One region of the Gordonia pseudamarae genome, then DNA from elsewhere that is predicted to be linked to it. Evidence: riboswitches for the same ligand, from Rfam matches in the RefSeq annotation. Region 1 holds a riboswitch; the other holds the start of a gene.
What was found. A riboswitch is a leader RNA that binds a small molecule or an ion and turns the genes downstream of it on or off. The one in region 1 is predicted to bind cyclic di-AMP.
Positions count from the first base shown of each region.

Region 2: it holds a riboswitch for cyclic di-AMP, as region 1 does, so the genes downstream of both, GII31_RS05185 (transglycosylase family protein) here and GII31_RS13460 (C40 family peptidase) in region 1, are expected to answer to the same signal.

Region 1 covers NZ_CP045809.1:3,065,279-3,080,043, forward strand. Annotated here, with positions in the region: gene GII31_RS13445 (glycosyltransferase family 4 protein) at 1-797, opposite strand, end outside; gene GII31_RS13450 (hypothetical protein) at 797-2,374, opposite strand; gene GII31_RS13455 (C40 family peptidase) at 2,439-3,497, opposite strand; gene GII31_RS13460 (C40 family peptidase) at 3,693-4,313, opposite strand; cyclic di-AMP (ydaO/yuaA leader) riboswitch at 4,332-4,506, opposite strand; gene GII31_RS13465 (DEDD exonuclease domain-containing protein) at 5,130-6,902, shown strand; gene GII31_RS13470 (Lrp/AsnC family transcriptional regulator) at 6,927-7,205, opposite strand; gene trpD (anthranilate phosphoribosyltransferase) at 7,216-8,280, opposite strand; gene GII31_RS13480 (hypothetical protein) at 8,326-8,784, opposite strand; gene ctaE (aa3-type cytochrome oxidase subunit III) at 8,923-9,534, shown strand; gene qcrC (cytochrome bc1 complex diheme cytochrome c subunit) at 9,625-10,578, shown strand; gene qcrA (cytochrome bc1 complex Rieske iron-sulfur subunit) at 10,575-11,741, shown strand; gene qcrB (cytochrome bc1 complex cytochrome b subunit) at 11,738-13,351, shown strand; gene GII31_RS13505 (nitroreductase family deazaflavin-dependent oxidoreductase) at 13,521-13,973, opposite strand; gene GII31_RS13510 (cytochrome c oxidase subunit 4) at 14,264-14,680, opposite strand; gene ctaC (aa3-type cytochrome oxidase subunit II) at 14,677-14,765, opposite strand, start outside.
Region 2 covers NZ_CP045809.1:1,183,196-1,197,960, reverse strand. Annotated here, with positions in the region: gene GII31_RS05240 (DUF2530 domain-containing protein) at 1-104, shown strand, start outside; gene GII31_RS05235 (phosphatase PAP2 family protein) at 86-655, opposite strand; gene GII31_RS05230 (hypothetical protein) at 661-3,582, opposite strand; gene GII31_RS05225 (DUF3027 domain-containing protein) at 3,579-4,391, opposite strand; gene GII31_RS05220 (MFS transporter) at 4,516-6,705, shown strand; gene GII31_RS05215 (DUF2771 family protein) at 6,702-7,277, shown strand; gene GII31_RS05210 (cold-shock protein) at 7,494-7,919, opposite strand; gene GII31_RS05205 (hypothetical protein) at 8,139-8,366, shown strand; gene GII31_RS05200 (flavin reductase family protein) at 8,377-8,916, shown strand; gene moaA (GTP 3',8-cyclase MoaA) at 8,926-10,020, shown strand; gene GII31_RS05190 (MoaD/ThiS family protein) at 10,025-10,273, shown strand; cyclic di-AMP (ydaO/yuaA leader) riboswitch at 10,519-10,701, shown strand; gene GII31_RS05185 (transglycosylase family protein) at 10,711-11,352, shown strand; gene GII31_RS05180 (molybdenum cofactor biosynthesis protein MoaE) at 11,458-11,895, opposite strand; gene GII31_RS05175 (MogA/MoaB family molybdenum cofactor biosynthesis protein) at 11,892-12,386, opposite strand; gene moaC (cyclic pyranopterin monophosphate synthase MoaC) at 12,394-12,873, opposite strand; gene GII31_RS05165 (hypothetical protein) at 12,902-13,108, opposite strand; gene GII31_RS05160 (helicase-associated domain-containing protein) at 13,152-14,765, shown strand, end outside.

The DNA.
Region 1 (14,765 bases):
GCGTGAAACGCCGCGAGATCGGCGACGGGCACCGATCCGGCGAATACGACGTGGTCGTCGACCCCACTCGTCCGGGCCAACTCGTGCAGTTTCTCGGCGTAGGGTCCGCCGCCGGCGATCACCAGTACCGCGTCGGGGATCTCACGCACGATCGCCGGCAACGCACGGATCAGCGAGTCCTGACCCTTGCGGGGAACCAGTCGGGACAGACACAGGACGGTCGGCCGGTCCACGATCCCCAATTGCTGCCTGATCCGGTGCCGGGCAACCGGATCAGGGGTGAAGCGGTCGATGTCGACACCGGGCGGCAGGTACTCCAGGGCCGCCTGCGCACCCAGTGCCGCCGAAAAGCGGCTACGGGTGTACTTGCTGACGTAGGTGATCACATCGGTGTGGGTGCCGATGAACCGCAGGACCTGCCGGGCGGCCGGCAGCATCGACCAGCCCACCTCATGTCCGTGCGTGGAGGCGATGATCCGGCGGGCGCCGGCCCTGCGCAGCGCGGGCGACAGCACGGCCAGGGGCGCGGCCGCGCCGAACCACACCGTGTGGATGTCGTGGGCACGGATGAGTGCCGCCGCACGGAACGCCACGAACGGCGAGGGCAGCATGAGTGTGGTGCGGTGCCGGATAACGGTGTACGGGACGCGCGCGTCGAATTCCTCGCAGCCACGCCAGCGCGGGGCGTACACCACCACCTGATCGGGCGGCAGGCGGTCCACCAGATTCTCCAGGTAGGACTGGATACCACCCGGCCGGGGGGGAAAGTCGTTGGTGACCAGCAGGGTCCGGCGCATCAGCGGGTTTCCGCGACGAGCCAGCGCCGCCACTGCGCGACGAAGTCACCGGGGTCGATCTTCAGTACCGAGGCGATCGCGCCGGTACTGGCGGACGCATCGCCCGCGGCGGCGGTGCGATAGAGCTTCTTGAGCGTGCCCTCCCCGAAACGGCCTGCCACGAACGCCCACAATGACCAGGCCGTCTGATAGGCCACACCGGCCCGCAGACCGGAGACCGCGAAGTCCGCGTCGACGGGCAGGGTGCGCGGCACCGACCCCGAACGCACCTCGGCGGCCAGATCGGGGGCGGCGTCGGCGATCCGCCGGTAGGTCTGCTTGCGTCCGACGTACTCGGCGAACCCCTCGGTGACCCACAGAGGCGCCTTGGTGGAGGTGATCGACCGGGTGGCGACATGGGAGAGCTCGTGCCGCAGCACCACGCCGAGGGCCGGTGCCGGGATCCGCTGGGCATTCGGGGTGAGCACCACGCGCTGCCCGCGGACGGTCCCGTCGGCGTCGATTCCGGCGAACACCGTCGCCGCGGCGGCCGCGCCGTCGGCCTCGGGCGCTCCCGAGACCGTGGTGAACTGTCGGGGTGTCCGGGTCACGACGATCACCGCCTTGCGGGGCCAGTCGGTCCCCCAGAACGATTGGACGGCGAACACCGCCGCGGGCAGCAGGCCGCGTACCCGCTCGACGGTGTCGGCGGTGCCCTGATACGACGCGATCACCGACGTGCCCCCGCTGGTCGGCACATCGTCGACGCGCAGGCCGGCCAGCTCCCAGAGCATCGTCGGCGGCGCGCTCCCACCGACGAGGGTGGCATCGCCCACCACCTTCCAGCTGTCGTCGTACCGGGCGACCACCAGTTGTTCGGAGCTCACGAGCTCGGGTTCGTCGATGCCCGGGGCCCGTGCGCCGCCGAGTGCGTAGTGCAGGTCGACGGGGGCCACCCACACATCGGAGCTGCCCTGATCGGTCAGCTTGTCGGTGACGGCCTCGGGCGCCTGGGTTTCCGCCTCGTCGGAAAGGACGAGCTGATACCGCAGGGTCGCCGGGCGCAACGCCGATCCCCGCGAGTCGTCGGGCAGCGGAGCTGTCGTGGACGGGCCGGGCGTGGTGACCGGTGCGGAGGTCCGGACCGGTTCCGGTGCCGCCGACCCGCCGCTGGTACTGGGGGCGCCCGTCCCCCGCGATCGCGTAGTGGTTTGGGGCGGGGTGGTTCGGGGTTCAGTGGTTCGGGGTTCAGGGGTTCGGGACGAACTGGTGGGGCGAGGCGCCGGTGCCCCGAAGTTCGCCGCCGCTGTCTCCAGTCTCGTCCGGAAGACCGTGGTGGCGCTGGGGTCGATCAGCCGGGCCAACGCGGCGGAGTCGCCTGCGGTGAGAGCCGCGGAGAGGTCGTCGAGCAACGCGCTGACACCCTCTGCGCGGTTCTGTTCGTACACGTTGGGGTTGGTGGTGGTTGTCACCTCACCCGACGGAATCGGCAGCGCATCATCGTCGCCTGAGCATCCGGTGACCAGCGCGGCCCCCACCAGCAGCGCGGCCACCGCCGCGGTCAGCCGGTTGCGACGGCTGAGATCGGCGTGAAGCACGTGCGTGTTATCGGGTATATCGGCACTTTTCGGCACGTCCGGATTGTCGGGCACGTCTGGGCGTTCAGTACCGGCGGGCGGTGTTGTACGGGCCCGCGTCGTCGACCGGCACGACCTTGACGGGGATACCGAACGTCGAGGCGTGGATCACATACCCGTTGCCCACATACATCCCGACGTGCGAGGCGTCCGGGTAGTAGATGATCAGGTCGCCGGGCTCCAATTGGGACCGGTCCACCGGTGTCCCGCCGCCCATCTGCGCCTGACTCGACCGCGGCAGCGTCTTTCCGACCTGCCGATAGGCCCACACCATCAGACCCGAGCAGTCGAACTGATCGGGCCCGGTCGCACCCCAGACGTAAGGATCGCCGATCCTGGTGAGTGCCGACTGGACCGCGGCCAGCGTGTAGGCGGTCCCCTTGGGCAGCAGCCGGGGGTCGAAGGTGAATCGCGGACCGCGCAGCGCCGCCAGCTGCTTTCCGGTCATCGACTCGTAGATGGTGCGCACCTGGATCGCCTGCAGTTGCAGGGTGCTCTGCTTCGACTGGAGGTCGCCCTTGGTCTTGGACACCTTGGCCATCGCCTTGTCGGCGTCCGCCGCCTTGCGGTCGGCCGCGTCCTTGGTGGAGCTCGCCTCCCGCTTGGCCTTGGTCAGCCCGCGCAGGTTGGCCGCGGTCTGCCGCGACAGGACCTCAAGACCGGACATCTGGTCGAGCAGCGACTGCGGCGAGTCGCTGACGAGCACCGCGTACAGGCGGTTGACGCGCGCCCCCTTGGAACCGGCGCGGGCGAGCACGTTGACGGTCTGTTGATACCGGGCCAACTCACGCACGGCGTCGTTGCGGACACGATCGGCCTGTGTGGACCGGGCTCGTGCGTCACGGGCGATCTTGCGCTGCTTGTCGTACTCGATCTGCGCATTGTGCATCGCCTCGGCGGACTGCTCCGACTCGCGCGCGAGCTTCTTGTAGCGCACGAGCAGTTGCTCGGCCGAACTGGTGGGTTCGGTGCGGCCAGGTGCGGCCGTCATCGTCATCGTGACGGCCGCCACCATCAGGGCCGTGACGGCGGCCAACAGCCGCGGCACGGCCGGGCGGATCGCTTCCTGGGCTGTTGTCCACATGGCGAGGCGATCGCGACACCCGACCGATGTCGGCCGTGCCCCCTCCGGTACCACTATTGCCACTCTCCTCGCCCGACTCTTCTCAACGACGGGTTGCAGGCCGATCACCTGTCAGAAACCGATCCGACACCGGACGAGTCATCGCCGGAATGCTCATCACCGGCGGGCACGGGGCCCGCCGGTACGAGCGTAGTCTCAGTAGCGCCGGACCCCGACCAGGTTCCATTCCTTGACGCTGTCGCGCTGCACGGGGACACCGTAGGTCGAGGAGTGGATGAAGATGCCGTTGCCCTCGTAGATGCCGGCGTGGCCGCCACCGTTGAAGATCAGGACGTCGCCGGGCTGGGCGTCGGCGTAGTTGACGGCGTGACCGCCGCCGAGCTGTCCGTAGCTGTCGCGCGGAATGACCTTGCCGGCCTGCTGGTAGGACCAGTACACGAGGCCGGAGCAGTCGAACGCGCTCGGGCCCGCGGCGCCGTACGAGTACGGCGAGCCGATCTTGGTCGAGGCGTAGCGGACGGCCTTCTCGCCGGTGGACTCACTCGGGGCGAGGACGGTGCGCGGGCGGATCTTGCCGTGGGTGTTCGGCGCGACCTTGGGCGCGATCTTGGCCGACAACTCGCGCAGTTCCTTGGGGATCTGTTTCTCGTTGATACCCGGAATCTCGAAGGTCCCGAGGTTCGGGATGGTTACCGGTGCGGCTTCCGCCGCGCCCGCGGCAACACCGAGTGAGCCGATCGAAAGCGACCCGGCGATCAGTGCCGACTTGGCGAGCTTGCCGGTCCGTGCAGGCTGTTCCAAACGATGTTTGGCCACGAAGAACGTTCTCCTTCTTATTTCTCCCTGAACCGCCTACCGAGTTAGCTGTCGGGTTCGGGCGGAAGAAATTGCCCTACGCCCCGTCCGGGTGGACAGTGGCGATTCACCCCAATTCGGGCCGCCGTGAACGACGATCCGAAACCGGTGGGTCCCCGGTTCATCCTGGTGGATGACTAAGCGGTGACCTTCGCGGACCACTCCGAGTGGAGTATGACGCTCCGCAAATGTCTCAGAAAGGTTACGAAATCAAACGGCCTTCTGTCCACTGGTCGGACGAACAAATTTTTTCACGTCCATCAGCCGGCCCGCAGCGCTTTCTGGATTCCGGTCGAATTATGGCCTTGAACTGGCGAGATACATTCTCTTGCAGATCGTGCAGACATAGGTGCCACCATTGCAGCCAGCGAGAAAACTTCGATGGCCGATGAGATCTCACGGTCGGCGGACGACACACGATCCGTTACCCGCGCTTGACCCGACCCGCCGACGTCTCCGCTGATAGGAGTGGGTAACAGCACCTGCATCATGCATCCCTCACACGCGGCCGGATGCCCCGGGCACCCGTTGCAATCGATCAGCATATGTAATCTCCGTCTCATTTTCGCCGTCGGTACCCCCGCACCGCCGGTCCCGGACCGGCGATTGACCGAGACACTAGAACATAGGTACGACACGGTCGGCCGCCCGCACATCACCTCCGTGCCACCCCGGCAGCGCCCCGGTCCGTCTCCACACCCGGTCCGTCTCCACACCCGGTCCGTCTCCACACCCGGGTCCGTCTCCACACCCAGGGCGCTTGGGCACGGACCGGACATGTCGCAGGGCCGAACTAATGTACGAACGGTGCACCAGCAGCTGAGCTTCGCCGATCTCGACGACCCGGATTCGTTCTTCGGCGCCGACGGCCAGGTGCGCCCGGACGACGAGGATCTGTCCCTGTTCGAGGCCACGCTCGTGGTGGTCGACCTGGAGACCACCGGCGGCAGCCCGGTCGACGACCGGATCACCGAGATCGGCGCGGTGAAAATCCGGGGCGGCGAGGTGGTCGGCGAGTTCGCGACCCTCGTCGATCCCGGTATGCCGATCCCACCGCACATCGTCTCGCTCACCGGGATCACCGAGGCGATGGTGCATGATGCGCCGTGCGAGAGCGAGGCACTGCTGTCGTTCCTGGAGTTTGCCCGCGGCGCCGTCCTCGTCGCCCACAACGCCCGGTTCGACATAGGCTTCCTGCGCCGGGGCACCGAGCGGTTGCAGGTTCCATGGACATTTCCCGCACCCCTGTGCACGGTCACGCTGGCCCGCCGCATCCTGAGCCGGGACGAGGCCCCGTCGGTGCGCCTGTCGGCACTGGCCGAGCTGTTCGACGTGACGGTGCGACCGACCCACCGTGCGCTCGACGACGCCCGCGCGACCGTGGAGGTGTTGCACCGGCTCCTGGAGCGGGTCGGCAATCAGGGGGTGCGCACGATCGGGCAACTCACCGCCTACCGCTCGCAGACCGCGACCCGTCTGGCCGCCAAACGGCATCTGGCCGACGCCCTGCCCACCCGTCCCGGTGTCTACCTGTTCCGCGGCCCCGCCGATGAGGTGCTGTACGTGGGGACCGCGGTCAACCTGCGCCGCCGCGTGCTGTCGTACTTCGCCGGAACCGACCCCCGGCGCCGGATCGACGAGATGGTGCGGCTGGCCGTGCGTGTCGACCACGTGGAGTGCGCGCACGGACTGGAGGCCGGGGTGCGTGAGCTGCGGCTGCTCGCCGCCCACGCACCGGCCTACAACCGACGTTCGACGCAGCCGCGGCGCGGCTGGTGGCTGGTGCTGTCGGACGACCGCTTCCCACGGCTCACGGTGCGCCGCGCGCCTACCGACGACGCGGTCGGTCCGTTCTCCGACAGATCCGTGGCCGCCGCCGTCGCGGATCTGATCTCGGCGGGTGCGGGCCTGCGGACCTGCACCGCGCTGCGTCGCGGCGCCACCCACCACTGGTGCCGCACCGACTCGTCGGGACGGATGATCGGCGGCTGCCGGGCCGCCTCACCGGCACCGCTGACGCCGACCGACTACGCCGCTCGCGTCATGCGGGCGCGCGCGGTGATGTTCGGCGAGAGCGACGACATCGTGACCGCGGCCGTGGCGGAGGTGACGCGGCTGGCGGCGGCCGAGATGTTCGAGTCGGCGGCCAGGCAGCGGGACCGCACGGCTGCGATGATCCATACGCTGGCCCTGTGTCAGCGACTGCGCGCGCTGTGCGTGGTGGGAGAGCTCGTCGTCGCCAGACCACACGAGTGCGGTGGCTGGGAGCTGAGCGTGATCCGGCACGGCCGGCTGGCCGGCGCGGGCGTGGCCCGTCGTGGGGTACCCCCGATGCCGGTGGTGCAGGCGCTGGTGGCGGCGGCGGAGACCGTGGCACCCGATCCCGGCCCGTTGTGCGGCGCACCGCCGGAGGAGGCGGGACTGATCTATCGATGGATCACCGATCCGGGTGCCCGGATCGTGTCCGCGACCGACGCCATCGCACTTCCGGCGTTCGGCGCCGCGCGCAGCCTCCACTGGGCGCGACTGGCCCGACAGGCCCGGCGATGAGGATCCGGCGGCGGTGCGCCGCGACTACTGCTCGCCGATCGAGAATCCGCCCTCGACCTCGGAGCTGGAGTAGCTGCGGAACGCGATGTGGGTGGCACTGCGGGTCACGCCGGGCAGGCGGTTGATCCTCGCGGTGACAACCTCGGCGATCTGCTCGTGGTCACGCACCCTGATCTTGGCGATCAGATCGACGTCGCCCGCGCACGAATACACCTCGCTCACACCCGGGATGTCGGCGACCGCCTGCGCGGTTTCCGGGATCCGGTGCACGTCGGCGGAGATGAGGACGATGGCGGTGATCATGCTGCCAACCCTAGTGGGCGCTGCCCAGCTCGGCGGTCAACCGCACCCAGCGCCCGAGCAGCTCGCGGGCGGCACCCGAGTCGATGACGGACGCGGCCCGATCCAGGGCGCCGGACAGCGCCGAGGTCAGGGTGTCGTCGGTGAACGGTTCGGTCTGTTCGAACGCGACGATCGCGGCCGCCGCGTTGAGCAGAACGGCCTCGCGCACCGGACCGGTCCGGCCGTCGAGCAGTTCGCGGGCGATCCCGGCGTTCACCTGTGCGTCGCCGCCCTGGAGCGCCGACAGTTCCACCGTCGCGATACCCAGTGCCCCGGGATCGACCGACAGCTCGGTGACCGTTCCGCCCACCACCTGCCATACGTGTGAGGTGGTGGTGGTGGTCAGTTCGTCGAGCCCGTCGTCGCCGCGCACCACGAGCGCCGACGTCCCGCGCCCGGCGAACGTCTGCGCCAGCACCGGTGCCAGATCGGCGAAGGCGCAGCCGATCAGACCGGCCGACGGGGCCGCCGGATTGGTCAGCGGCCCCAGCACGTTGAAGACCGTCGGGATCCCGATCTCCTTGCGCGGCGGGCCGGTGAAACGGAACGCGGGGTGAAACACCGGTGCGAAGCAGAAGCCCACCCCCACCTCGGCCACGCAGCGGGCGACGGCGTCCGGCCCGAGCGAGATGGTGACACCGAGCGCTTCGAGGACGTCCGCTCCGCCGCTCTTGGACGAGGCGGCGCGGTTTCCGTGCTTGACCACCGGAATGCCGGCCGCGGCCACCACGATGGAGGTCATCGTGGAGATGTTGACGGTGTGCGATCGGTCGCCGCCGGTCCCGACGATGTCGACGGCGCGTTGCGGCACATCGACGCGGCTGGCGTGCGACAGCATCGCCGAGGCCAATCCGCTCAGCTCGGCGGCCGCGGCGCCCTTCATCTTGACGCCGACGCCGAAGGCGGCGATCTGCGCGCCGGTGGCCGAGTCGGTCATGATTTCGTTCATCGCCCATGCCGCCTCCTCCGCGGACAGGTCGATGCCGTCGGTGACGCGGCCGAGGATCTGCGGCCAGGTATGGGTTGTGGCGCTCACAGGTGTCCACAGTAGTGGGGCCCCGTCGGCGGCGGCAGCCGCACCTCACCCGGGCAGTTGCAACACCTGCCAGCCGAGCACGCTCCCCTGGTGCCGCGACGCCAGGCTCGCCATCCGCGCGCGTTCGCGGGACACGTCCACGGCGGTGAACACCTCCAGTTTGGCCACCGCCAGCGTGACCGACGCCGGCGGTCCGGCCACCGCCGTCGTGCCCGGGGGTGCGGCCGCGCCGTCAACGACCACGTAGCCGTTGAGTGTGGCGATCCGGACCGCGTCCTCCTCCCGGCCGACCGCCACGACCAGGAAGTGTCGCAGCACCGCGGGCCGGCCGGAGCGCCACGGCGACGGGCCGAGCACCTCGGAACTGGCCACCGCCTCGTCGGCGGATTCGGCGACCACCACGATCCGCTCGTCGTCGACCGACGTCAGCGCGTCCGTATCGTTGCCACGGCGGAACAGTGCCCGCAGCCGATGCCATCTGCTGGGCTCAGGAAGCTCGGTCATACCAGGAAGCAAATCACGCCCGGCCGGACACGCCGATCGCACCCCCGATCCGGGCCCGGACCAGCACGGGAACAAATTCTTTGGGCAATTTGATGACCCGAGTGGTCAGCGCTTACTACGAACCGTCATACTTCACTTGTGACTAGCGCCGTAGGTACCCAAGGGACAGCCATCACCTCGCGCGTGCACTCACTGAACCGACCCAACATGGTCAGTGTCGGCACTATCGTGTGGCTGTCGAGTGAGCTCATGTTTTTCGCCGGCTTGTTCGCGATGTACTTTGTCGCGCGAGCCAATTCGGCATCGGGCTGGCCGCCAGAGCCCACCGAGCTCAATCTCGGTCTGGCAATCCCGGTGACCACGGTCCTCATCCTGTCGTCGGTGACCTGCCAGATGGGCGTGTTCGCCGCAGAGCGCGGCGATGTCTTCGGCCTGCGCCGCTGGTACGTACTGACCCTGGCGATGGGCACCTTCTTCGTCGCCGGTCAGGCCTACGAGTACTACCACCTCGTCGAGCACGGCACGACGCTCTCCTCCAGCGCCTACGGTTCGGTCTTCTACATGGCCACCGGCTTCCACGGCCTGCATGTCATCGGTGGTCTGGTCGCGTTTGTCTTCCTGCTGATCCGGACCAAGCTCTCGAAGTTCACACCGGCTCAGGCCACCGCCGCGATCGTCGTGTCGTACTACTGGCACTTCGTCGACATCGTCTGGATCGGCCTGTTCGTCACCATTTACTTCATCCGGTAGTTCAGCCCGGGCCGGCTGCGCAGCCAACACCGTCAGCCACATCCCGGACACAGAGAAAAACAGTCCGTCCGCTTAAGTAGAGAGTCACAGATGAGTTCATCTCCACCGCGACCGTCGGATAACGACGACGTGGACTTCGGCGCAGCAGGGGCCGGCGCAGCCACGTCGACCGCCGATGCCGGGTCCACTCCGTCGGCGGCACGTAAAGCCAAGTCCCGTCGTAAACTCCGCCGTCGCGCAGGCGGCACCATCCTTCTGCTCGCCGGCCTCGTGCTCGCGGGACTCATCGCCGCGGTGCTTTCACCCAAGCCGCAGGTGGCCACGGCCGACGAGTCCAGCGCGGCGCTCATCGCCGACGGCAAGAAGCTCTATGAGACCTCCTGCATCACCTGCCACGGTGCCAACCTGCAGGGCGTCAGCGATCGCGGACCCTCGCTGGTCGGCGTCGGCGACGCAGCCGTGTACTTCCAGGTGTCCTCGGGCCGTATGCCCGCCGCACGTGGTGAGGCACAGGCGCTGCGCAAGCCGGCGAAGTTCACCAAGGCGCAGATCGACCAGCTCGGTGCGTACATCCAGTCCAACGGTGGCGGCCCGCAAGTTATCTACGAGCGTGACGCCGACGGCAACATCAAGAAGGACGAGGCCGGCCTGCCCGTCATCGCGCAGAAGTCCCTGCGCGGCGAGAACCTCGGCCGAGGCAGCGAGCTGTTCCGGCTGAACTGCGCCTCGTGCCACAACTTCACCGGTCGCGGCGGCGCCCTGTCCTCGGGCAAGTTCGCACCGACCCTCGATGGTGTCAGTGAGCAGCAGCTGTACACGGCAATGCTCACCGGACCGCAAAACATGCCCCGGTTCTCCAACCGGCAGCTCTCGGTCGAGGACAAGAAAGACATCATCGGATTCGTCAAGTACGTGACCGAGACCAAGCAGCAAGGCGGCCTGGGCATCGGCGGCTTCGGCCCGGTGAGCGAAGGCATGGTCATGTGGGCCATCGGTGTCGTCGCCATCGTCATCGGCGCAATGTGGATGGGATCGCGCTCATGAGTGGATCAAACGACAAGGACCTGCCATCGCAGGACGAGCTGGACCAGATGAGCAAGGAAGAACTGGTCACACTCGGCACCAACCTCGACGGCGTCGAAATCATCCACCGGGCCGACCGGTATCCCGAGCCCGGCACCGGCGTGGAGAAGCGGGCCGAGCGTCAGGTGGCGATCTGGCTGACAGTCTCGGGCATCTCCGCCCTGGCGTGCTTCGTCATCTTCATCTGGAACCACTGGGAGTTCGCACTCCCCGGCTCCGACAACTACTGGCGCTACACCCTGAACACCCCGCTGCTGGGAATCACCTTCGGTGTGTCGATCCTGGCGATCGGTATCGCGATGGTGGTGTTCACCAAGAAGTTCATCCCCGCCGAGATCTCGGTCCAGGACCGTCACGACGGTGAGGGCGCGGGTTCGTCGGAGGTCGATCGCAAGACCATCGGCGCCGAACTGAGCGACTCCCTGGAGAGTTCCACCCTCCCCCGCCGCAAGATGATCATCGGTTCGGGCCTGTTCGCCTTCGGCTCGCTCGCACTGACCGGTGTGGTCGCGGGTCTGGGCGGCTTCATCAAGAACCCGTGGGCCGACGGCAAGCGGTCGCCGCTGTGGATGACCCACTGGGCACCGGAGTACAACGAGGCCGACCCGACCGAGACGGTCTTCCTGCGCCGCGACACCGGCAACCCCTACCAGGTGACCCTGGTCCGCCCGGAGGATCTCGACGCCGGCGGCATGGAGACGGTGTTCCCGTGGCGTGTGTCCGACGGCCTCGGCGAGACCGAACACTCCCGCCACCTGCTGCTCGAAGGCGTTCGCTACGTGAGCAACCCGGTCATGCTGATCCGCCTGCGTCCCGAGGACGCGGCCAGGGCGACCAAGCGCAAGGGCCAGGAGAACTTCAACTACGGCGACTACTTCGCCTACACCAAGGTGTGCAGCCACCTCGGCTGCCCCACCTCGCTGTACGAGCAGCGCACCAATCGCATTCTATGCCCGTGCCATCAGTCGCAGTTCGACGCACTGGAGTACGGCAAGCCGATCTTCGGACCGGCCGCCCGTGCCCTGGCCCAGCTGCCGCTGACGGTCAATGACCAGGGCTACCTGGTTGCCGCGGGAGACTTTGCAGAACCTGTCGGACCGGCCTTCTGGGAGCGTCGATCATGAGCAACCGCCTGGCCGCACAGGCCAACGAAATGGACCAGCGCTACCATATGGCGCCCGGTATCCGTCGGCAGATCAACAAGGTCTTCCCCACGCACTGGTCGTTCATGCTGGGTGAGGTGGCGCTGTACAGCTTCGTCATCCTGTTGATCTCGGGTATCTACCTGACCCTGTTCTTCGATCCGTCGATGGCACACGTGATCTACGACGGCGCGTACACCCCGCTCAAGGGTGTGACGATGACCCGCGCGTACGAGACCACCCTGGACATCTCGTTCGAGGTGCGTGGCGGCCTGTTCGTGCGCCAGATCCACCACTGGGCGGCTCTGCTGTTCGCGGCGTCGATCATCATCCACATGGCCCGCATCTTCTTCACCGGCGCGTTCCGCCGCCCGCGTGAGGCCAACTGGGTCATCGGCTGTGTGCTGCTGCTGCTGGCGATGTTCGAGGGCTTCTTCGGTTACTCGCTCCCCGACGACCTGCTCTCGGGCACCGGTGTCCGCGCCGCCATGTCGGGCATCGTGCTCGGTATCCCGCTGGTGGGCACCTGGATTCACTGGGCTCTGTTCGGCGGCCAGTTCCCCGGCGACATCGTGATCCCGCGTATGTACGTGCTGCACATCCTGTTGTTCCCCGGCATCATCCTGGCGCTGATCGGTGTTCACCTGGCGCTGGTCTGGTACCAGAAGCACACCCAGTTCCCCGGCCCCGGCCGCACCGAGACCAATGTCGTCGGTGTCCGGATCCTCCCGGTGTTCGCCGCCAAGGGCGGTGCGATGTTCGCGATCGTCACCGGTGTGCTGGCCATCATGGCGGGTGCGTTCCAGATCAACCCGGTGTGGACGATCGGTCCATACAATCCGGCGCATGTGTCGGCCGGCTCGCAGCCGGACATATACATGATGTGGACGGACGGTCTGGCTCGATTGATGCCGGCCTGGGAGCTGTATCTCGGCAACTACACCATCCCGGCGATCTTCTGGGTGGTCGTGGTGATCGGCGTCCTGTTCGTGGGTCTGTTCGGCTATCCGTGGATCGAGTCGAAGCTGACCGGCGACACCGCGCACCACAACCTGCTGCAGCGTCCGCGTGATACCCCGGTGCGTACCGGTATCGGCGCGATGGCCCTGTCGTTCTACGCGATCCTCACGCTGTCCTGTATGAACGACGTGATCGCGCTGAAGTTCCATGTCTCGCTCAACGCGACCACTTGGATGGGACGTATCGGCCTGATCATCGTGCCGCCGATCGCCTACTTCATCGCCTACCGCTGGGCGCTCTCGCTGCAGCGCAGCGACCGCGAGGTTCTGGCCCACGGCATCGAGACCGGCATCATCACCCGCCTGCCCAAGGGCGAGTACATCGAGCTGCATCAGCCGCTCGGCCCGGTCGACAGCCACGGTCACCCGATCCCGCTCCCCTACCAGGGTGCGGCCCTGCCGAAGCGGATGAACAAGCTCGGATCCGCGGGTGCGCCCGGTACGGGGTCGATCCTGTCGCCCGACCCGATCGAGGAGCAGCGGCGCAACATCGAGCGCGAGCACGAGCACGAGCACGAGGAGAAGAAGGCGCTGCAGGAGCTGCAGGCCAAGGGCGGGAATCCGCTCAGCTAGCTCTCCCTCAACGCAACAAGAAACCGGGGCGGTCCGAGATCATCGGACCGCCCCGGTGTTGTTGTCCGCTCCCCCGAGATCACGGCTGATTCGGCGCACACCGATTCGGCGCCAACTGATTCGGGCACTGGCGGATTCGGGCACTGGCGGATTCGGCTCCGGTACGGACCTACTCCAGTACGAACACCGGGATGAGCCGGTCGGTCTTGGTCTGGTACTCCGCATAGGGCAGATAGGCCTTCACAGCGAGCTCCCACCAGTGGGCACGCTCGTCGCCCGATACCTCGCGCGCGGTCTTCTCGACGACGGTGTCGCCGTCCTGCACAGTGACCCGCGGGTGCGTCTTGACGTTGAAGTACCACGACGGGTGTGTCGATGCGCCGCCCTTGGAGGCCACCATCGCGTACTTGTCGCCGTCGGTGACCCGCATGAGGGGCACATACCGCTTCTTTCCCGACTTGGCTCCCGTGGTGGTGAACAGTACGACAGGGCGGTTGATGATGTCGACGGCCGCTGTGGTGCCGGCCTTGAGGATCTCCTCAGTCTGCTTGCGCACCCACTCAGTGGGGCTGAGTTCGGGGGGGCTGAGTTCGGGCTGGGTCTGTTCGGCGTCGTGCGTCATACCCATATTCAACCACCGCCACGGAAAGCCTATTCGCCGATACGGATATGAGATTTCCGTACCCGTCGAGCCCCGCACTCCCCGAGGCCGGTCGCACATGGTCGGAGCCGGACGACGACGGGCCTGGCCGCGCCCTCGCCCGCGAGAAAGAATCCCCAGGAGGACCCTACAAGGGACCCTGAGCAGCACAATGGACGGATATAAAGCTCACACCGCCCCACAGAACTCATCTGGGGCGGTGTGAGCCGGAGTTGTTCAGTTGTGCCGGTATGCCGGCGACAGGTCTGGTGTCAGTGCTTCTCGGGACCGACGTGGTACTCGAAAACCATGCCCGCGGAGGTGCCGATGATGATGAGCGCCGAGAAGATGGAGAACCAGAAGTTACCCGTGGCGAAGCCGACGGCGAACAGTGCGGCACCGCCCGCCAACGCGATCGGCCACCAGCTGTGCGGGCTGAAGAACCCGAGCTCGCCGGCGCCGTCCTCGATCTCGGCCTCTTCGTAGTCCTCGGGCCGGATCTCGACGCGGCGTGCGACGAACCGGAAGTAGGTGCCCGCGAGCAGGGTCAGGCCACCACTGAAGAACAACGCCGTGACACCGGCCCACTCCACATCGCGGCTGGAGAACGCCGTGCAGATCGTGTAGACGATCGCCGCGAGGAAGAAGAACGCGGTCAGGAGCTCAAAAAGCCTGGCTTCGATTTTCACCTGTTGGCTCCGATCGTGCAGTTGGCGAGCGTGGTGTTGTCCGCGTCACCAAGATCCTTGGGGGTGTCACCGCCGGTCTTGCGCC
Region 2 (14,765 bases), 1.9 Mb from region 1:
GCTGGGTGGGGCTGGCGGTGGGGGCGCTCGGCACCGTCATCGTGCTGGTGCAGCGTGGAGCGGTGCGACGCGGCGCCAAGGGCGCTCAGGTCGGCCTGAACTGATCGACCGGCCCGCGGGCGCGGCGGCGACCCACCGAACGCGCCACCGCCACGCACACCAGCACCCATAACGTGCCGAGCAGCCATCCGGCGACCACGTCGGTGGCCCAGTGCACCCCGAGGTAGACGCGGGTGGCGCCGATCACCAGCACCAGCGCCGGCACCAGCCACAGCACCGCGAGGTGACCGCGCAGCCACGCCCACACCGGTACCAGCGCGAACGCCGCCAGGCCGTAGACCACCGCGCTCATCATCGAATGCCCCGACGGGAACGAGAAACTGTCGATGGCGACCAGTTTGGTCACATCGGGCGGGCGCTGCCGGCCGAAGGTGTGTTTGAGGGCGATCATCAGACCCAGGCCGACAGCGGACCCTCCGCCCATCATCACCGCCTCCACCGGCCGGCCGCGCATCAGCGCGAGGACGGTGACGGCGACGGCCACCGCGGTGAGCACCGGTGTGGACCCCAGATGGGTGATCAGAGGCACGATCCGGTCGCCGAAGCCGGTGCGGTGGTCGACCACCCAGTTGGTGATCTCGTGGTCGATCGTCATCGAGGTCACCGCGCGGTCCGGTCCGCGTTCAGGTGCGTGATGCCGCGGTCGTCGACCCACCAGCGCACCTCACGCACCTCACCGGTGCCACGTACCCGCAGCCTATCGTGCACCCGTACCTCACCGTGCCCTGGTTCATGGCCGCCGTCGGCGGCGAAGGCCACGGCCACGGCGTCGTCCCAGGTGGCGGCGGTCCCCTCGTCGACGACCTCCATTCGTACCTGCTCCGAGGCCAGACCCACATCCAGGATGTCCGCGAGCAGCGCGGCGGCCCCGGGGTCCACCGGCAGACCGGCGATCACCGCCTCCGACGGCGCGATCACCCCGACCAGCCACGGACGGTCCAACACCACCGCACGGCGGCCGGCCGACCCGTCCATCCGCCGTACCGCCTCCGGGACGGCGAGGTCGTCGACGGTGACGGTGCCGGCCACGCAGGCCGCCACGAGCGCACCGTGGGCGCGCACCGCCGCACCGGGACTGATCACCCGGTCCGGGTCGGCGAGCCGGTCGAGCACGAGCTGAGCGTCGCGCACCGATTCGACGATCCCGCCCAGGGCGGGTGCCAGGAGATCGGCGTGCGGATGCTCCAGCGGATCGAGCACCCCGGCCAGCCGCGGGTCGTCGGGAGCCCGGTAGTCGCCCAGCCGGCGACCGCCGATGCGGGCGTGCCGACGCAACCACCATGCGGTGTAGCCGTCCCGGTCGGCGATCAGCGGCGCGGTGCGTTCGTCGGTGGCCAGCAGGCTCAGCGCGGCCGGCCAGCGGTCGGGGTCCACCAGATCGAGGTCACGGACCGCCCGCAGCGTCCGCGGCGGCTCGGGGCGGGTGTCCCACCAGAGTTCCTCGTCGGGCAGGTCGTGGTCGGCGGCCACCGGCATGTCGTCGACGACCGTGAGGAAGCCCCAGCCCGCTCCCAGCCGACGCAGCGTCGCCACACCGTGCTCGGCCACGAACGCCGGATCGACCGTGCCGAAAGGGGATTGGTCGTCGAGGACCTGTGCGAGCGGACTGCCGGGCAGCAGCAGTTCGTCGGCGCACACCCATTCGCCGTCCTCGTCCGGCAGCGGGAGAACCGACAGCCATTCGGGGACGGCCATGTCCGGATCGGCGGCGAGCAGACTCAGCACGTCCTGCACGAGGGTCGCGGTGTCGGCGCCGACGGCATCACCCTCGTACGGGTCGCCCTCGTGCGGATCACCGGCGTACGGGTCGTCGGCGCGGGCCACGACAGCGGCCCGCAATTCCGGCAACGCGATCACCTCCTCGGTGGAGATGACCTGCGCACCAAGACGTTCGAGCAGCGGATGCACCACCTCCGGGTCCGGCCCGGTGATCCAGCAGGCCCGGGTACCCGGTATCCGGGGGATGAGCAGGCCCCGCGCACCGAAGTTGAGTCGGCCGTCGGTCCGGGGTACGGGCAACGCGCCGAGCGCCTCCACCTCGATCGGTCCGAACACCAACGGCGACAACGCATCGTAGAGCTTCCACCACCACCGCGGCGGCCGGTCGGCACCCGCGAGACGGTCAGCGATCCCGGCCAGGCCGATCTCGTCCACACCCACCGCCCGCAGGACCGGCAGCCAGGTCGGCGACGAGACCTCCACGCAGACAAGGCCGCCGACGAGATCGCCGAGCGCATCGGCGAGCGGTGCGGTCAGATCGGCGAAGAGCACGGCCCGTCCGGGCACCACATCGCCGTCGGCGACGGTGGGCAGCCACCGGCCGTCCGTGACCTCCGCCAGTACCGCGGCGGTGATTGCGGCATCAATGTCGTTGCGCGCCAGACCTATTCGTGGAATCAGTGCCGGTCGCGACGCCGGGGCCAATGCCAGCATCAGCGACAGATAACCGTCGGCCACGCCCGACAGGTCGGCATCGGGGTGCACACGGCGACGATCGGGGGTCAACGCCAAGGTGGTGATACAGCGTGCCGGCAACGACAATTCGATGTCGGTGGGCGTCGGCGCCCGCAGCACATCGGACCCGGCGACGACGGGCGCGCCGGTGGCGTCGGTCTCGACCAGCCACGACGCGGAGCGCCCATGAGCGACCAGCCAGGCGCGTTCACCCGCGCCGCCCCCGCGTACGATCGCCGTCCCGACATCGGGCACCTCCGGGTGCGGGCGTCTGTGGATGACGAATCGTGTTCCCGCAATATCGATCTCGGACAGGGCCGTAAGTTCGAGCAGCAGATCGGGCGCTTCCGCGATCATGCCGACGAGCAACCCGTCCAGGTCGATGCCGGCCCGGACCGTGAGCACGATCTCGGTGTCGAAACCGTCGGCCGGGCCCCGCGATGACTCCCACACCAGTCGCAGTAACGGCACCTGCCGGGCCGTCAGCGCGCCGGCCACGCCGATCGTCTCGATCTCAGCCCAGGTGCGTGCGCGGTCGAACAACACCGAACCCGAGCGAGACCGGATCTCGACGGTGTCGGCGATCGTGGCGGTGGCGGTGAATCCGACCCCGAACCGGCCGACGGCCGGCGGAGTCTCATCGTCTCCCCCTACGCCGGCCTCCACTGGGCCGATGTCCGCCGCGTCCGTCGCCGCTGCGCCGATGTCCCTTGCGCCGATGTCCCTTGCGCCGATGTCCCTTGCGCCGGGCCGGTGCCCGGCCTTGGCCGACACCCGCAGTGCGGTCAGCGAACGCACCCCCGCCGCGCTCAGCGGCGCACCGGTGTTGGCCACATGTAATTCGCGGCCCGTCACCCAGACCGCCACGGTACCGGGCACCCCCGCCGCCGCGGCGGCATCGGCGCCGTTGGCGGCGAGCTCGGTGAACAGCCGGTCCCGATAGCCCACCGACACCAGGTCCGACTCGGCGGCGCAGTCCTCCAGCAGCCGCGTCTGCGACAACCGCCACGACTCGGCTATCGCCGCTCGCAGCCCTGCGGTGGCAAAGGGATCCAGGCCGGAGGTCACTCCGCGGAAACGCGGACGGGCGTCTGCTCGATGGCCGCCTGACGCACCGCGGTGGACACGATCTCCACCGCGCCGTCGTCGTAGGCCTCGAACGCCGGCGATCCGCCACCGTGCGGCGCGGGCACATCCGAGTGCGCACCGCATCCGTACTCGGCCGACACCACTCGGCCGTCGGCCGAGTACTCGTTCGCGCACGCCCCGAATCCCGCGCGCAACGCGCCCGAGAGCGGAACATAGAAACCACACGAACAGCACGAGTGTTTGGCCGCCAGCGCCATCGCCGCCGTCGGGCCGAACTCGCCGTCGTACCAACGCTGCGCCGCATCGTCACGGCCCTCACGGCTCAAGAGCCTGCGCCGGCCGAGGCCCAACTCGCCGATGGCCTGCGCCACGTCGTCGGGATCGGTCTGTTCGCTCTCGGTGCGGAACTCGTCACCGGTGTCGACCTGACCGGGCACCAGCCGCACGTCGTCGGGCTCGGCGCCCAGCAGATCGCCGGGCGTCAGATCGCCGGCGACGACCCTCTCGTTCCACGGCACCCAGGCCGGGGCCAGCAGCGAATCACCGCCGGGGAGCAGGACGATCTCGCTGACGGTGATCTCGTCGGAGCCCGGCGCACCGGCCAGGACCACGCACCACTGCCACCCGCGGTAGCCGACCAGGTCGGCCTCGAAGTAGTGGGCGACGGCCCAGGGGCCCTCGGCCACGGCACCCCGATGGGCGCCCGGCTGTGCGCCGTCATCGACCAGCGCCTCCCGCGCCTGCGCAACAGCATCGAGCAGCCGGTCACCACTACTTGGAAGAGTCACGGTTCCAGTGTGCAATACCGATGGGTGTGTATTCCACTTGTGCCCCTCCCACGGCTACCGCGCCGGACGACATCACCCGTGCGGCTCCGCCACAGCGGTCGCCGGATAGGGAACAATCGACTCTGTGAATCGACGCAACCGGCCGCTGCATCCCCGGCGCGACGAGTCGGGCCCGACCCGGCGCGGCCCGGGGTCGGGTGGCACCGCCTCGCGTCCCCCGGGTTCATCCGACTCGCGTCCCCCGGGTTCGTTCGAACCGGCGCCGACGCGGACCACGCCGCCGACCAGGCCGTTCGATGAGCATCCGGGCGCGGTCAACTATCCGCCCGACGGCTCATCGCCCGACCGTCATGGAACCGACCGTCATGGATCCGACCGTCATGGATCCGAACGTCATACAACCGACCGCCACGCAACCGACCGCCACGCCTCGGGCGGCCGCCATGACGAGCCGGTGCGGCGCGACCCGCGCCGGTCCACGCGCACCGGCGGGAGCCGTGGACCTGCCGACCAGGCGTATCTGCCGCCGCCTACGCACAATCCGCACCTGTCGCCGCTGACCCCCCGCCACGGCGGAACCCACGACACCCACCCCGACGGCCGCCCGACCGACCGGATCGACCCCGACCGGATCGACTCAGGGCAGGCGCCCGGGGCCGCCCAGGCCGCGACGCCCTCGAAGCTGACGGTCACGCGGGTCGCGGCGATGCGTGGCCGGTACTTCTCCAAGCTGATCGCCGACAAGGTGTACCAGGCGGCCACTGCCGACGGCGCCGACCGCTCGGGCATGACCGCGCTCACCATCCCGGTGATCACCAACTTCGCGGTCGACGCCGCGATGGCCGTCGCACTGGCCAACACACTGTTCTTCGCCGCCGCCACCGGTGAGTCCAAGATCAGCGTCGCCCTCTACCTGGCGTTGACCATCGCACCGTTCGCCGTGATCGCACCGCTGATCGGGCCCGTCCTGGACCGCCTGCAACGCGGCCGGCGCATCGCGATGGCCGGCACCTTCGGGCTGCGGGCCCTGCTGGCGGTGCTGATCATCACCAACAGCGACTGGAACGCCGACGCCGGCCAATTGCACTACGACCCGTGGGTGCTGTACCCGTGCGCGCTCGGCATGATGGTGTTGTCCAAATCGTTCGGCGTACTCAAATCGGCCGTCACCCCGCGCGTGGTGCCACCCGCGATCGACCTGCCCCGCGTCAACTCCCGGCTGACCACCTTCGGACTGATCTTCGGCACGATCGCCGGCGGCGCCGTCGCCGCCGTCTTCGAAATACTGCTGTCCAAGGCGCTGCCGATGCACCAGCCCGGCGCGTTGGTGTTCCTGTGCATCCTGGGCGTCACCGGCGCCGTGTACTGCATGCGTATCCCGGCCTGGGTGGAGGTGACCACGGGCGAGGTGCCCACGACGTTCTCCTACCACGGCGAACCCGCCACCAGCGCCCCTCCTCGCGACGATGTCCGCTTCGCGCACGGCGCCGACAGCGTCTCGGCACGGGGCAGACAGATGGCCGGCGCGATCGCCCAGACCATCCGGCAGCCCCTCGGCCGGGTGGTGGTGGCCGGCCTGTGGGGCAACGCCACCATTCGCGTGCTCACCGGATTCCTCACGCTCTACATCGCCTTCTACGCCAAGGCCCAGGGCGAACAGTCCGGTCTGATGCAGCTGGCGGCGGTCGGTGCGGTCGGCGCCGCGGCGGGCGTCGGCAACGCGCTGGGCAACGGTCTGGGCACCCGCGTCGAACTGCGAAGTCCACCGCGCATCATCGTCATCGCGACCACCTCGTGCTGCGCCATCGCTCTGCTCGCCGCCCTCTTCGGCAACCTGTTCGGCGCGGTCGCGGCGGGCCTGGTGGCCTCCGGGATGAGCGCCATCGGCAAGGTCTGCCTCGACTCGACGATCCAGGACGGCCTGCCCGAACAGTCCCGCGCTTCCGCGTTCGGGCGGTCCGAGACCGTCCTGCAGTTCGGCTGGGTCCTGGGCGCCGCGCTCGGCGTGCTGCTGCCCACCACCCTGTCGATCGGTTTCGGCGTGGTCGCCGGGGTGATGACGATCGGAACGGTGCAGACCATCCTCACCACCCGCGGGTCGACCCTGATCCCCGGTTTCGGCGGTAACCGCCCCGACTATGCTGCACCTACCGGAGCCATTCACCGGCCCCCGGCCGGCTCGCAGCCCACGGCCGGTACACAGCCCCCCGCCCGACCACAGGCACCCCGCACCGCACCGACGGACCGGGTGCCCCGACCGGGCGACACCCCCTATCCCCCGCAGGCCGACAGAAGAGGACGACCCCGGACGTGACATTCGGACAGCTGCGCAGCGGCGAACGCAAAGCACTGGTGATCTTCGTCGTCGTGGTCGTGGCCTTCGTGTCGGTGGTCGGCGGCACCGTAGCCCTGCTCACCGACGGTTTCGCCGGGCACGACGAGGACGATCACCCACCGAAGGTGGCACTGGCCGTCGGCGGCACGCTGACCCGCATCGAACCGGCACGCTGGTGTTCGGTCGACCTGAGCGACTGCTCCCCGGCCCGCATGGAGGACATGAAAGTGCCGCGGGTGCCGGTCGAGGTCGGTGAATCGGTGGTGCTGTCGGTACCGGCGTCGATCGCCGAACGCCCGTGGAACATCGTCGCCGAATACCTCACCCCGCACGGTTCGGCCCGCGACGGCGGCATCCGCACCTCGGGCAGCACGTACACGATGGTGCTGCACTCACGGCCCGACTACATCCTCACCACGATCGAGATCCAGCTGCCCTCGATCCGTCTGGACGCCGACGGTGTGCCGGTGGCCCGCGCCATCATCGCCGCCGACACCCGGCCCCGGGAAAAGACCGGAACCGACAAGGCGGGCAGCGACCACTCCGACTAGGTCGATAGTCGACGTACCGAATCGACGTATGCCGACACAACCGGCGGAGCTCGCGCGAAGCTCCTTAGACGGGTACCGGAAAGCCGGTACCGACGAAGACCCCGTACGGTACGCCCGAGAACCGATGCGACAGAAAACCGATGCGACGAGGGGCCCGCCGGCAGCGACCGCTGCAGACGGGCCCCTCTCATCCGGGAGTGAACCCGATGTCCGGGATCAGGCCTCGAGTTCGCGGGCCACGGCCCGCACGACCTCGGAGATGCGCTGCGCGGTCTTGCGGTCCGGGTACCGGCCCTTGCGCAGATCGGGCTGTACCTTGGCCTCCAGCAGGGTGATCAGGTCGGCGACCATGCCGTGCAGTTCATCGGGGGTGTGTCGCTTGGCCTCTTTGCGGGCCTGATTGCGGGCGGCCTCGCGGGTGTTGCGGGCGACACTGGGCGCGGGATCGAGAATGGTGACGGCCAGCGCCTGCGGACCGCGGCGGCCCGCGGCCATCCCGAACTCCACCTTCTGCCCGGGTTTGAGGGCCTCGACCCCGTCCGGGAGCGCCTCAGCGCGAACGTAGACGTCTTCGCCGCTCTCCTGCGACAGGAAGCCGAAGCCCTTGTCCGCGTCGTACCATTTGACCTTGCCGGTAGGCACTGTGCTCACCCTCACCTGTGTCGGGAACGTACCTGCGCCCGAGGAATTCGGACACACTGAAATGCGCCCGCTCAATCACAGATTCGACTCCATGATGACGAGCAGGGCGCATCGGTGTCCCCAGTCTAGCGGGCGCGCACACCCGCCGTCACGTCCATATCGTTGTCCCGGGGTACCGCGCGCTCTCCGTGGGCTAGCCCGGTGTTCTACCGTGGAGATATGCACAGTGAGGGCAGCGAGCGCACCACCCGCGCACCGGCCGGACTCATCGCCGCGATCGGATTCTTCGTGGTCGGGCTGGTCGCGATCATCGTCCTGTTCGTGACGCCGCTCGTCACCGACGGCGACACCGCGCCGACATTCGTCTACCTGCTGACGATGTGTGCGCCGATCGGGTTTGTACTCGGTCTGATTTTTGCATTGCGGTCGGGGCGCGGGATTCGGTGAGGATCGAGCCATGACACACACCCCGTACCTGACCACCCTGTCCCCCGCCGCCGACTCCGATGTCCTGCGGCGCGCGTTCAGTTGCTTCCCGTCCGGTGTCGTCGCCGTCTGCGCCCGGATCGGCGACGAACTGGTCGGCATGGCCGCGAGCGCATTCACCACCGTGTCGCTCGAACCGCCGCTGGTCTCGCTGTGCGTGCAGAACACCTCCACCACCTGGCCACGGCTGCGCGGTGTGTCCGAGGTGGGCGTGAGCGTGTTCGCCGGTGATCAGTCGGCGCTGTGCCGCCAGCTCGCCGGCCCGGCGCACCTGCGTTTCGCCGCGATCGAACCGTTGCACACCGAGGCCGGGGCGGTGTTCGTGCCGGGTGCGGCGGCGAGCCTGTCATGCTCGCTCTACAACGAGATCCCGGCCGGCGATCACACGCTGGTTCTGCTGCGAATCAACCAGCTCGACGCCGACCCGGCGGTCGAACCGCTCGTCTTCCACGCCAGTGGTTTCCGCACTCTGGTCTCGCGGGCGGCCGTCGATGCGCCGTCCGGGCCCTAGCGGGCCCCGATGTCCATCACCCCGCTCGGACTGCCGATGCGCCGCCGACCCCCGGTGAGCGCGGCACCGGCGCACGTGACCGGCGCGGGGCTGATCGACAGGTACGGGCGGGTGGTGCGCGACCTGCGCGTGTCGGTGACCGACAGGTGCAATCTGCGGTGCACGTACTGCATGCCCGCCGACGGGCTCGACTGGCTGCCCGGCGACGCGGTGCTCACGGCCGACGAGTTCGTCCGGGTGATCACCGTCGCCGTCCGCGACCTCGGGGTCCGCGGTGTCCGCTTCACCGGGGGCGAGCCGCTGCTGCGCCGCGACCTGGAAACGATCGTCTCCGGTGTCGCCGCGATGCGCCCGCGCCCGGAGATCACACTGACCACCAACGGCCTCGGCCTCGGGCACCGCGCCGACGGCCTCGTCGCAGCCGGCCTGGACCGGATCAATGTGTCGCTCGACACCGTCGACGCCGACAGGTTCGCCCAGGTCACCCGGCGCTCGCGGCTGTCGGACGTCGTCGGCGGACTCGCCGCCGCCCGGCGGGCGGGAATCGGCACCATCAAGGTCAACGCGGTCATCCCGGATCGCTCGGACCTGGCGCGGTTGCCGCAGTTGGCCCGGTTCTGCCTCATCCACGGCTATCAGCTGCGGGTCATCGAACAGATGCCGCTCGACGCCGGCCACCGCTGGGACAGGTCGCAGATGGTGACCGCCGACGACATCCTGCGTACATTGCGCGGCGAGTTCGGTCTGCTCGACGACGAGCGGCCACGCGGCAGTGCCCCGGCCGACACGTGGGTGGTCGAGGGTTGGCGGGCGGCCGACGGCGGCCCGGCCCGGATCGGGGTGATCGCCTCGATCACCCGGCCGTTCTGCGGCGATTGCGACCGCACCCGACTGACGGCGGACGGGATGGTGCGCAACTGCCTGTTCGCGAACACCGAGACCGATCTGCGGTCGGTGTTGCGCGGGGGCGGTACCGCACGTGAGGTCGACGCCGCGATCGCCGCCGCGTGGCGGGGCAACGCGTGGGCCAAAGCGAGCGGCCACGGCGTCAACGATCCGGACTTCCACCAGCCCGAGCGACCGATGTCGGCGATCGGCGGCTGAGGCGATGCGGGTGACGGTGCGGTTCTTCGCGGCCGCACGGGCGGCGGCGGGCACCGAGTCGGCGATCGCCGACATCGACCCGGCGATCACGCTCGGCGAGTTGGAGGCCCTGCTCGCCCAGGGCGATGCCGAGCTGCTCCGGGTGCTGGACCGTTGCTCGTACCTGCGCGATGAGATCGCGTTCTGCGATCGCACCGCCCGGGTCGGCGAGTGCACGACGATCGATGTGCTGCCGCCGTTTGCCGGCGGCTGAGCCACCCAGCACCCTGTGACCTTCCTCACATAACAGGCAGGTAACGAGACGGCCACAAGTCAACCATTACGCCGTGAGCAGGGCGGACGCGTTTTTCCCGCCCGAAGGCACCTGATCCGGCATGAAATTACTTTGCCGACAAGGGTGATTACCGACGGTAAAAGCCGTAGTCTACGAATCGTTCGTTCCTCCGAACGATCCACCCCAAGAAACAAATCGATAACGTCCGGGCGGTCGCGCCGAGCCTCGCTCCATCCCCGGACGTGAAAAGACACTTCAGGAGCGAGGACGGGGGACCCACCCTCATCACGAGACCGGGCATCGGCGATCCGATGCCCTTGGGGTCAAGCCGGGTGCACCACACCCGGCCGAGCAACCTCTCGCTCGAACCCGACAGCTGACTTCGTAGGCGCGTGGAGAGAGGAATTTACAGACCTATGTCCGGACGTCATCGCAAGCAGACAAACAGTACCGCAAGCAGGACAGTTGCCAAGGTCGCCCTCACCGGCGCCGTCCTCGGCGGCGGAGCAGCCCTGCTGGGGACCGGGTCGGCCAACGCCGCCACCGATTCCGAGTGGGACCAGGTGGCTCAGTGTGAGTCCACCGGCAACTGGTCCATCGATACCGGTAACGGCTACCACGGCGGCCTGCAGTTCAGCCCCAGCACCTGGTCCGGCTACGGAGGCGGCCAGTTCGCCCCGACCGCCAACCAAGCCACCCGCGAGCAGCAGATCGTCGTCGCCGAGCGTGTGCTCGCCGGCCAGGGCCCCGGCGCCTGGCCGGTCTGCGGAACCGTTCTGTCCGGCCCCACCCCGCGCAGCGCTCCGGAGTCCACCACGATCACGCCGGCCGCGCCCAAGATCACGGTCCCCGAGGCACCCGAGCAGGTCAAGCAGATCACCGATACGTTCGCCAAGAGCACCACCGACGTGGAAAAGCGCCTCGACGACGCCCTCCAGTCGCTGAACGTGCACCCCGATCTCACCAAGATGTGGGCCGCGGCCAAGAAGACCGGCTTCGAACTCACCCCCGAGCAGATCGCCCTGTTCAACCAATACGAGAACCAGCTGCCCAAGTAGGGCGCACGGCGTTCACGTTCACAGGCCTCCGCACGTAGATCCACTCCGTGCGGAGGCCTTGCTGTCCCCGCAATTCATGCCCGGGGCTGCCTGTTCGCGTGCGTGTCAGGCGGAGCCGACCCATTCATCCGTGCCGTCGGCAAAGCGCTGATGCTTCCATACCGGCAGTCGCGCCTTCACCTCGTCGACGAGCCCGGCGCACAGCGTGAAGGCCTCGCCCCGATGGTCGGCGGCCACGGCCACCACGAAGGCGACGTCGCCGACACCCAGGTCTCCGACGCGATGGGACACCGCCACCGCCCGGACGCCGTCGCCCGCACCGGCGGTCACCTCAGCGACGACCCGGTCGAGGACGCCCGGCGCGCTGGGGTGCGCCGAATACGACAGCGCGACCACGTCGTCGTGATCGCCGTCGTGGTGGCGGACGATGCCGCCGAATCCGACGATCGCACCGGCCGCACCGCCGGACAGCGCGGTCACGTGGTCCTCGTGTTCGCGCTGGCAGATGGGGTCCTCACACACCGCGGTGCGGATCGGGATCAATGGTCGCCTCCGGCGATCTGGTCGAGCGCGTGGTCCAGGACGGTGGCCAGTACAGCCAGTCCGTCGCGCACCCCGCCGGTCGAGCCGGGCAGGTTCACCACCAGAGTGCGGCCGGCGATACCCGCGACCGCGCGCGAGAGCATAGCCGTGGGGACCTGCGGCGTCCCGGCGGCCCGGATGGCGTCAGCGAGACCGGGGATCTCGGCGTCGAGCAGCGCACGCGTCTGTTCGGGGGTGCGGTCGGTGGGTGACAGGCCGGTCCCCCCGGTGGTGACCACCAGATCGGCCTGCTCGAAGATCGCGGTGCGGATCGCCCCGCCGACGGGCTCGCCGTCGGCGACGACCGTGCGTTCGACCACGTCGAAGCCGCGTTCGGTGAGCCATTCCTCGATGAGGGGTCCGGTCTTGTCGCGGTAGCGGCCCTGGCTGGCGCGGGTGGAGGCGACCACCACGTGTGCGAGGCGGCGGGACTGTCCGGTATGTGCGCTCATCGGATACCTACAAGGAGCCGTCGCGGAACCAGTCCCCCGACTTGCCCCCCGTTTTCGACACAAGCCGAATGTTGTCCATCCGGGCGGATCGGTCGACCGCTTTGACCATGTCGTGCAGGGTGAGTCCGGCGACCGCCACCGCGGTCAGCGCCTCCATCTCCACCCCCGTCTGCCCCGACGTCGACACCGTCGCGGTAACCGCGATGCAGTCGGTGTCGATGGTGAACTCGACGTCGACGGACGACAGGGACAGCTGATGGCACAACGGAATCAGCGAGTCGGTGCGCTTGGCGGCCATGATCCCGGCGATCCGGGCCGTCGCCAGCACATCGCCTTTGGGCAGTTCGCCGTCGACGAGCAGGGAGATGACCTCCGCGGTGGTGCGGAACGTGCCACCGGCCACCGCGCGCCGGCGCGTTGTCGCCTTGTCGCCGACGTCGACCATGCGGGCGGTACCCGACCCGTCGATATGTGACAGGCGGGGCATGTGCCCGGGGTCGTTCACCGTCGCCGGGTCAGCTGTTGACGACGGTGTGCGACTGCACGAACGACAGTTCTTCCGCGGGCAGCGGGAACGTCACATCGCCGAACGGTGAGAGCGCGCCGGGCACGCTCGCGGCAAACTCGGAGACGGCGTGCTGGTGGCCGCCCTCGTCGTCGATCGGCCAGCCGTTGTCGATGTACTGCTTCTTGCCATGCTTGTTCTGAGCCACAACGGTCATTCTGCCATGAGCCCCCCGAGGCCGTGTCAGTAGAATCGGCCGAATGAGTGCCGACGATCAGCACATCGGTCTGGCCGAGGATCTGGCCACCCGATCCGACGACGAGCTCGTCGCACTGTTCGTGGCCCGGCCGGATCTGGCGGCGCCCCCGCCGCAGGGTTCGGGGGTGCTCGGACAGCGTGCGCTGTCGGCCGCCTCGATCACCCTCGCCGGCGAGGATCTCGACGTCCTGGCGGTGGCGGTGCTCGAACAGATCATCGCGCTGGCCACTCCCACCACCGGCGCCCGCGCCGTGTCGCCGGTCGCCGCGACCGCGGTGGTCAAGGCGCTGGGCAGGCGGGCCGACCGTACAGACGTCCTGGAGCGGATCGACATGCTGCACCGCCGGGCGCTGTTGTGGGGCGGCCCGAAACGATTGATGATCGGCGCGCACACCCCCTCGGCGCTGCCGTGGAAGGCACGTCAGCTGACCGGGCCGCTCGCCGGACGTTCCGTCGACGACATCCGTGGGCTCCTCGACAGCGTCGACGAGAGCCAGTCCGAGCTGCTCGGCACCCTCTCGCGGGGCCCGGCGCTGGGCCGGACCCGCGACGCCGCCGACGACGCCGACCCGGCGCGGCCCATCCCCCGGCTCATCGCGCTCGGCCTACTGGCCCGGGTCGACGAGCAGACCGTCGAACTGCCGCCGATGGTGGGACAGTTGCTGCGCGGTGAGGCACCCATCCGCGCCGACGACCTGCGCCGCCCGACGCCCACTGCCGCCAACTCGCGCTTCTCCTCCGCCGATGTGGAGGCAGCCGCGGGTGGTGAGGCGATCGAACTGCTCCGGCACACCACCGCGGTCCTACGGGTTCTCGGTGCCACCCCGGCGGCGATCCTGCGCTCGGGCGCCCTGGGCGTGCGGGAGCTGCGGCGCGTCGCCAAGGCCGCCGAACTCGACGTGCGGCGGCTCGGGCTGATCGTCGAACTGCTCTCGCACGCCCGGCTGATCGACGCGGGCCTGCCCGATCCGCCGCCGTCAGGCGACACCGGCGAGCAGTATTTCGCGCCCACCGGTTCGGCCGACGCCTGGCTGCATCAGGGACCGGACCGGCAGTGGTCGGTGCTGGTCTCGGCGTGGCTGGACATGCCCCGGCGGCCGTGGCAGATCGGTACTCCCGACCGGGACGGCACTGCGCAGGCGGCATTGTCGGCCGAATTGTTCGACGCGTACGCACCCGCCCAGCGCCGCATCGTCCTGGAGACCCTGGCGCTGGCCGGACCGGCCCGGGCGTGGGACGTGGCGGGGTTGTGCGAGGTGCTGGTGTGGTCGTACCCGCGGCAGATGCGGCGACTGACCCATCGGGTGGTGTCCGAAACACTGCGTGAGGCGCGAGAGGTGGGCCTGGTGGCGCACGGCTGCGTGACCGCGGTCGGCCGCGCCGCGCTGGCCCCCGATCGACCGGCGGACGAGGCGACCCTCGTCGCGGCGATGCACAAGGCGCTGCCCGAGCCCGTCGACCACTTCCTCACCCAGGCCGATCTGACACTGATGGTGCCCGGGCCGATGACCCCGGAACTCGCCGAACAGGTCGAGCTCGTCGCCGAACTGGAATCCGGTGGGGCGGCGTCGGTGTACCGGATCACCGAGGCGAGTGTGCGCCGCGCCCTCGACACC